2 regions of the Pseudomonas urmiensis genome follow, and region 1 is predicted to be linked to the other one. Evidence: riboswitches for the same ligand, from Rfam matches in the RefSeq annotation. Region 1 holds a riboswitch; the other holds the start of a gene.
The links. A riboswitch is a leader RNA that binds a small molecule or an ion and turns the genes downstream of it on or off. The one in region 1 is predicted to bind thiamine pyrophosphate.
Positions count from the first base shown of each region.

Region 2: another riboswitch for thiamine pyrophosphate. It lies ahead of thiC (phosphomethylpyrimidine synthase ThiC); the one in region 1 lies ahead of HU737_RS07085 (TenA family protein).

Region 1 is NZ_JABWRE020000001.1:1,600,827-1,604,900, forward strand. It holds gene codA (cytosine deaminase) at 1-59, shown strand, start outside; gene HU737_RS07070 (hypothetical protein) at 212-949, shown strand; gene HU737_RS07075 (WYL domain-containing protein) at 951-1,490, opposite strand; gene HU737_RS07080 (PaaI family thioesterase) at 1,584-2,027, opposite strand; TPP riboswitch at 2,203-2,317, shown strand; gene HU737_RS07085 (TenA family protein) at 2,396-3,043, shown strand; gene tenA (thiaminase II) at 3,046-3,705, shown strand; gene HU737_RS07095 (LysR family transcriptional regulator) at 3,753-4,074, opposite strand, start outside.
Region 2 is NZ_JABWRE020000002.1:174,446-178,519, reverse strand. It holds gene waaA (lipid IV(A) 3-deoxy-D-manno-octulosonic acid transferase) at 1-699, shown strand, start outside; gene HU737_RS25960 (TolC family outer membrane protein) at 827-2,263, opposite strand; TPP riboswitch at 2,425-2,531, shown strand; gene thiC (phosphomethylpyrimidine synthase ThiC) at 2,688-4,074, shown strand, end outside.

The DNA.
Region 1 (4,074 bases):
TGCGTGCTGGCAAGGTATTGATGCGCCGCACGCCAGCGCAGGTTCAGCGGTTTGCTTGAGGTGTAGAGGCTGGGGCTGCAAAGCAGCCCCAAAAATTTCACTCATCGGCGTTGCGCGGCTTCAATTCACAATTGCCCCACAGGCCGATCGGTGGCAGGCTTTGCCGGCGCTTTTGCATCACCCACACTGCGAACAATAAGGAACCGCCAAGGTGAGTTGGGAAAAAGTCGGGAAGTCCCTCGTGGGCCTGTTGGTCGTCGGCGCCTGCGCAGCAGGGCTGTATACCGCCTTCAAGGAAGAACCAGCCCTGCAGGCACGCCTGACCTACGCCTACCTGACCTACCCGAGCCAGTTCAACGAGCGCATCAGCAAGGCCAATGACTTGCTCAAGTACGAGCGCCTGCATGAGCAGATGAGCGATATCAGCAAAGGCCTGCTCGGCCACCAGCAGCTCGACAAACTGGTCGACGTCGCCCAGGAACCCTACCTGCAGCTGTTCGCCAAGCCGTTCGAAGCAGGGCTGGTCGACCATCGCACCGGCTTGCAGATCGAGCTGGAAAATACCAGCGATAGGGCACTCAAGGACGTGCAGATCCGCCTGCCGGCCAAAGGCCTGGTGCAGGTGCGTGACGATGCCGGCAACGATGCGATTCCCCAGGCGGCGACCAATATCATCGACATTCCGAGCATCGCCGGGCGTGCGGCGTGCAAGGTGTGGATCTATTTTGATTCCGATTACTCGCAGATTCGCCAGGGTGGCCTGAGCATCCGCCATGCCGATGGGCTGGCACAGATCAGCACCTACCGCGAATACATAGGCTTGCCCGCAACGGTGGCCAAGTACAGCCAGCTGCTAATAGCACTGCTGGTGCTACTGACCCTGGCAGTGCTTGGCATGGGCTACACCTGCCTGCGCCGAGAGCGCAGCGCCTCGAGCGCGTCCAGATAACTCACTCGCCGTCGTGCAGCGCCAGGCTCTGGCGCAGTTGCGCAAGCATTGCCGTGCGTAGCTGCGCGGGCGCGTGCAGCTGAATCGCCCCGGCGTGGGCCAGCAGCCAGCCCAGCAAGGGGCGATTGTCTTCGACGGTAGCCTCAAGGTGAGCGCTGCCGTCTTCCTGATAGTCCAGGCGCATATCCGCAGAAAGCGGCTGTTGTTGCAGGCGCTGGGCCAGTGCCGGGTTGACCCAGGCGCGTAACGCCACCTGCTGTGGTCGGTCGATATCGTTCGGTTGCAGCAGCTGCGCCTCGCCCAGGCTCAAGCCCGGTTGCCAGTACCAACCGTAGGGCATGCCCTTGCTGTTGCAGTGCAAGGGGAACAACCCGGCCAGCTCATTCAGATCACGTTCCACCGTGCGCTTGCTGGTCGAGTGACCTATCTTGGCCAACGCCTGTTGCAATTGGGTGGAGCTCAAGCCCGGATGATGGTCGGGCAGCAGCTTGAGCAACTGCCACTGACGGGCGATGGTGTGGCGAGTGGGATTGCTGGGCAAAACACGGATCCTTGGCGCAGCGGGTGGCTCGCCTAGCTAGTGGCAATTGGCTATTGCTGCGCAGCATACCTTGGCACAGGATGGGATCCAAATTTAGTTAGCGCTTTCGCGCAACGGTTGCTGGATGACTTCGTATCTTGCAGTTCCTTCGACTACTAGCGTGCCTTGCTCATCCCAGAGCTCACCTCGGGCATAACGCCTATGTCCTCTGGACATGTATTGGGTACCGACGCCGACGAAGCGCCCAGGAGTGACAGGCACCCGCAGTTGGATATCCAGCCCAGTGCAGCGGGCTACTTGGTTACTGGCGAGCATGGCGAAGACTGCCGGCCCCATGCATTCCTCGATCATCGCCGAGAGCATACCGGCGTGGATAAAGCCCTCTTCGTTGGTCAGGGATGACGTAGCCGTGAACAGCACCTCGGCCTGGCGCTTGACCTTGTGATACAAGATCAGTTGCCAGCCGAGCAGGCTGGCGGCGTGAGGCAACGAATGCTGGCCATCGGTGGTTCTGCAGAACAGCGTGTCCTTGTCCATCAGGTGAGGCGCTCCATAGCCGAGGGCATCACCTAGCCTGCAATGGACAGTGGATCAGGTCTACTGGCAAAAATGCCAGGTGTGCAATCGAGCGCTTGGATGTGCGCTATTTCAGTTGAGTGTCTGCGCTAGCCATCCCGGCTGATGACAAGCCACCCCCCCTCCTGTATACCTATTCGCCACCAAGGGGAGCCCGGCAACGGGCTGAGAAACCGCTGAGATCACCAGCGCGGTGACCCTTCGAACCTGATCCGGATCATGCCGGCGAAGGGATGGGACTGCCGACCTGCCTTTTTGCCGGCCTCACTGCGAGGCCGCTTCATGCCACACCGCCACGGTCTCGCTGTCACCCTACAGAGGACAGCACCATGACCGAACGCTTCACCCAAACCCTGCGCCGCCAAAGCGAGCCGACCTGGTCTGCGGCGGTCGGCCACCGCTTCGTCAAAGAGCTGTGCGACGGCAGCGTGGCGGACCCTGTCATGGTCCGCTACCTGGTCCAGGATCACCGCTTTCTCGATAGCTTCCTGACCCTGCTGGGGGCCGCCATCGCCACGGCCGACACCTTCGAGGCACGCCTGCGCCTGGGGCGCTTCGCCGGCATGATCAGTAGCGACGAGAACACCTACTTCCTGCGCGCTTTCCAAGCCCTGGACGTCAGCCCGGCGCAGCGCGACGAGCCTGCCGACACCCTACCAACCGCAGGGTTCAAGGCGATCATGCGCGAAGCGGCGGCCACCCGTTCGTATGCCGCCGCCCTGGCGGTACTCAATGTCGCCGAGGGCCTGTACCTGGATTGGGCGATCAAGGCACCGCAACCGTTGCCGGCCAACTTTGTCCACGCCGAGTGGATCACCCTGCATGACAACCCGTTCTTCCGCGACTTCGTCGCCTTCCTGCAAGCAGAACTGGATCGGGTCGGGCCACAGCAGGCGGCACTGAGCAGCGACTTCTACCTGCGCACGGTGCAGCTGGAGCTGGCCTTCTTCGATGCCATCTACCCAGGGGAGGCGTGAGCATGGATATCTTCGATCGCCTCAAGGGCGCGTGCGCGGCCCAATGGTCCAGCTATGTCGATCATCCGTTCGTGCGGCAGATGGGTGAGGGCAGCCTGAGCGAGGAGGCCTTCCGTACTTACCTGGTGCAGGATTACCTGTTCCTCATCCAGTTTGCCCGCGCCTGGGCCCTGGCCGCGTACAAGAGCCGTTTGCCCAGCGACATCCGGGCAGCCCAGGCGGGGCTGGCGGCGATCCTCGATGAGACCGAACTGCACCTGCGCCTTTGCGCGCGCTGGGGGTTGTCCAAGGCCGATATCGAGGCCGCGCCTGAGCATCAGGCGACAGTGGCCTACACCCGCTATGTACTCGATTGCGGTGCGGCAGGTGACCTGCTGGAACTGCACGCGGCGCTGGCGCCTTGTGTGATTGGCTATGCAGAGATTGGCCGGGCGTTGTCCGAGCAGATTGGCGATTTGCGCGATCACCCCTATCGCGAATGGATCGGCGAGTATGCCGGGGAGGCTTACCAAGGGGTGGCGGCTGCGGCGCGCACGCATCTGGATGAACTGGCGGCGCGGAGCATGACCGAGCAGCGCTTTGTCGACTTGGCGGCGATCTTTGGCCAGGCGTCGAAGCTGGAGGCAGATTTCTGGCAGATGGGGTTGGACGCCACGGTGTAAGGCTTTGGATTTTTGGGGCTGCACAGCGGCCCCAGGATCTGAAGGCATCACTGCACCTGCAGGCACCCCTGCAATGCCTCGATAAACACCCGCTCCGCCCGACTCAAACGCTGCTCGCGATTCCACAGCAGGTGAATATCGACATCCGCAATCCCCTCATGCGGCGGCAATCGCCAGAGCAATCCAGCCTGCACATCAGGCGCCACCACGTGCTCGGGTAAACAGCCAATGCCAAACCCGGCAATCACCAGCCGGCGCACTTCCTCAAGGCTCGGCGATGACGCCACGATGCGTCCGCTGAACCCCTGCTGATCACGAAAAATGGTCAACGGCGAGAGCATGCCGCCAATCTGGTCGCTGGTGAAACTG
Region 2 (4,074 bases), on a different contig from region 1:
CGCTTTCGCAGCCTGGGCGCGCGGCCCGAATGCGTGCAGGTGACCGGCTCGATCAAGTTCGACCTCAAGCTCGACGCGCAGCTGTTGCCGCGCGCCCGGCAATTGCGTGAGCAGTGGCAGGCCGAGCAGCGTCCGGTATGGATCGCCGCCAGTACCCATGAGGGCGAGGATGCCCTGGTGCTCGAGGCCCATCGGCAGTTGCTGGAAGTGCACGGCGATGCGCTGTTGATCCTGGTGCCGCGCCACCCTGAGCGGTTCAACGCGGTGCATGAGCTGTGTCGTGAGCAGTTCGCCACGGTGCGGCGTTCGAGCGGCGATGCAGTCGATGGCCAGACGCGGGTGCTACTGGGCGACACCATGGGTGAGTTGCTGTTCTTGTATGCGCTGGCCGATATCGCCTTCGTTGGCGGCAGCCTGGTGGCCACTGGCGGGCATAACCCGCTGGAGCCGGCGGCGCTGGCGCTGCCGGTGATCATGGGGCCGCACGTGTTCAACTTCCTGGAGATCAGCGCGATGCTGCGCGATGCCGGGGCCTTGCAGGCGGTGGACGATGCCGAGGGGCTGGCTGCAGCTGTGCGCCGGCTGGTTGAGTTGCCGCAGGATGCGCGGCGCATGGGCGAGGCGGGGCGGGCGGTGATGCAGGCCAATCAAGGCGCGTTGCAGCGGTTGCTAGATGGGCTGGGCGCGCTGATTCGCTGAACGAGGCGGTCCTCTCGGGCCTCATCGCGGGGGGAGCCCGCGCCCACGTTGTGTTGCACGTTCATGAGGGTGCGTCGACAGCGTGGGAGCGGGCTTGCCCCGCGACGAGGCCGGTCTAGCCTGGCCTTCAGGGCCTGCGTTCGAAATTCTTCGCCGCTGCCGCCGCCAGGTCCGGCGGCAGGAAATCCCGGTCCGGATTGTAATCGGCCTTCAGGTAGCGCCCCAGATCCTGCAGATCTTGCGGGCTCAAGGTCCCGGCCGCCTGCTTCAGGCGCAGGTTGTCGAGGATGTAGTCATAGCGGCTGTTGTTGTAGTCGCGCACCGAGGTGTACAGCTGACGCTGCGCATCGAGCACATCGACGATGTTGCGCGTACCTACCTGATAGCCAATTTCGGTCGCTTCCAACGCACTCTGGTTGGAAATGATCGACTGCTTGCGCGCCTGTACCTGCTCGACATCGGTGTTCACTGCTCGGTGCAGGTTACGGGTGTTCTCCACCACCTGGCGGCGCAGGCTTTCGCGCTGTTGCTCGCTCTGGCTCAGGCGCTGATAGGCCTCGCGCACTTGCGAGCTGGTCAAGCCGCCGCTGTAGATCGGGATATTCAACTGCAAGCCAATGCTGGTCTGCTCGACATCGCCGCCATAACGCACCCCGGCTTGCGGCGCGGGGTTGGTGAAGCCAAGGCTGTCGTTGTCACCTTTCTGATAGCGGGCCACCGCATCCACGGTTGGCGCGTGGCCGGCCTTGCGCTGGCGCAGGGTTTCTTCGGCGGCGGTGACGGCGTGGTTGGTCGCCAGCAGGTTGAGGTTCTGCCGGGCTGCCGTTTCGACCCAGGCCTTGGCGTCGTTGGGGGTCGGCACCTGGATTGGCAGGCTGTGAACCACCCCTTGCAGCGAGCCATATTCGCGGTTGGTCAAGGTCACCAGGGCTTCGAAGGCGTCCTGCACCTGGCGCTCGGCGATGATCCGATTGGCCCTTGCAGTGTCGTAGCTGGCCTGCGATTGCAGCACGTCGGTCTTGTCGGAAAGGCCGACGTCGAAGCGTTCATTGGATTGGTCCAGCTGGCGCTTGAAGGCCGCTTCCTCGGCCTTGGTCGAGGCCAGGTTGTCCTGGGCGCGTAGCACGGCAAAGTAGTTTTCCGCGGTTTGCAGGATCAGGTTCTGCTCGGTGGCCGAGAGTTCCAGCGCGGCCTGCTCGTTGACCGCTTCGGCCGCCTGCAACTGGAACCAGCGGTCGGCGCGGAAGATCGGCTGCGACAGGGTCGCACTCCACGAGTTGCCACTGCGATTGGAGGTGATCGAGGGCTCGTCGAGCTTGGTCCGGGTATTCATCATCTCGGCGCCGGCCGAGAGATTCGGCAGCAGGCCTGCCCGGGCTTGCGGCACCACCTCGCGGCGGGCGCCGTAGTCGGCACGGGCGGCGGCGAGGTCGGCGTTGTTGCTGGCGGCCTCCTGATAGACGCTGACCAGGTCGGTCTTGATCGTCATGGGCACATCCGCTGCCCATACCGCTCCGTTGGACGCACAAGACACGGCAATCGCCAGTGAAAGTTTGCGCAGCATAGGGCAATCCTTGTACGAGTTTGAATTACTGAACTGTTGAGTTTCGAGCGATGGGCCAGTGTAGTGCCGCGCGCCGCCGGCAACAATCGGTCAGTTGCGCCTTTCATCATCCGTGTCACAAGCACTCTTGGCTTGAGCTGCCACTCCAGTCTAGACTGCGCATGTTCTTGTCGGGGTGCCTTGAAGCAAAGGCTGAGATCGCATAGGTGCGGATCCCGTTGAACCTGATCAGGTTAACGCCTGCGTAGGGAACAAGATTTCTCGCTTTCCCGGCGAGTCTCTTGTGCCAGGTCCGGGATTTGTCGAGCAGCTCACACGCTCAATGGCACTCCAGGTATCCGGCACTGCACCCCTCTAGGGCTGCGTCCGCGTCATTCAGGTTCTCCCCGACATTCCGCCGCTAGGAAGCCGTCTGGAGCCTGTGATGAGCAAACAAGAAAAAACGATCAACCTCAGCGAATCGGCGCAAGTCGATCAGCAGTCCGTGCAACCCTTCACCCGTTCCCGCAAGGTCTATGTCCAAGGCTCGCGCCCCGACATTCGCGTACCCATGCGTGAAATCAGCCTGGATGACACCCCCACCGATTTCGGCGGCGAAAGCAACGCGCCGGTGCTGGTGTATGACACCTCTGGCCCGTACACCGACCCTGAGGTCATCATCGATGTGCGCAAGGGCCTGGGCGATGTGCGCTCGGCCTGGATCGACGACCGCGGTGACACCGAGCGCCTCGAAGGCCTGAGCTCGAACTTCGGCCAGCAGCGCCTGAACGACGCCGAGCTGACCAAACTGCGCTTTGCCCACGTGCGCAATCCGCGCCGGGCCAAGGCCGGCGCCAACGTCACGCAGATGCACTACGCGCGCCAGGGCATCATCACCGCCGAGATGGAATACGTCGCCCTCCGCGAGAACATGAAACTGCAAGAGGCCCGCGCCGCCGGCCTGCTCAGCCAGCAGCATGCCGGCCACAGCTTCGGGGCCAGCATCCCGAAAGAAATCACCCCTGAGTTCGTCCGTGAAGAAATCGCCCGTGGCCGCGCGATCATTCCGGCCAACATCAACCACACCGAGCTCGAGCCGATGATCATCGGCCGTAACTTCCTGGTGAAGATCAACGGCAACATCGGCAACAGCGCCCTGGGTTCTTCGATCGAGGAAGAAGTCGCCAAGCTGACCTGGGGCATCCGTTGGGGTTCGGACACGGTGATGGACCTGTCCACCGGCAAGCACATTCACGAAACCCGCGAGTGGATCATCCGTAACTCGCCGGTGCCGATCGGTACCGTGCCGATCTACCAGGCCCTGGAAAAAGTCGGCGGGGTGGCCGAGGACCTGACCTGGGAGCTGTTCCGCGACACCCTGATCGAACAGGCCGAGCAGGGCGTGGACTACTTCACCATTCACGCCGGCGTGCTGCTGCGCTACGTGCCGCTGACTGCCAAGCGGGTGACCGGCATCGTCAGCCGCGGCGGCTCGATCATGGCCAAGTGGTGCCTGGCGCATCACCAGGAAAACTTCCTCTATACCCATTTCGATGAAATCTGCCAGATCATGAAGGCCTACGACGTCAGCTTCTCGCTGGGTGATGGCCTGCGTCCGGGTTCGATCGCCGATGCCAACGACGAGGCCCAATTCGGTGAGCTGGAGACGCTCGGCGAGTTGACCAAGATCGCCTGGAAGCACGACGTGCAGTGCATGATCGAAGGCCCAGGGCATGTGCCGATGCAACTGATCAAGGAAAACATGGACAAGCAGCTGGAGTGCTGCGATGAGGCGCCGTTCTATACCCTCGGCCCCCTGACCACCGACATTG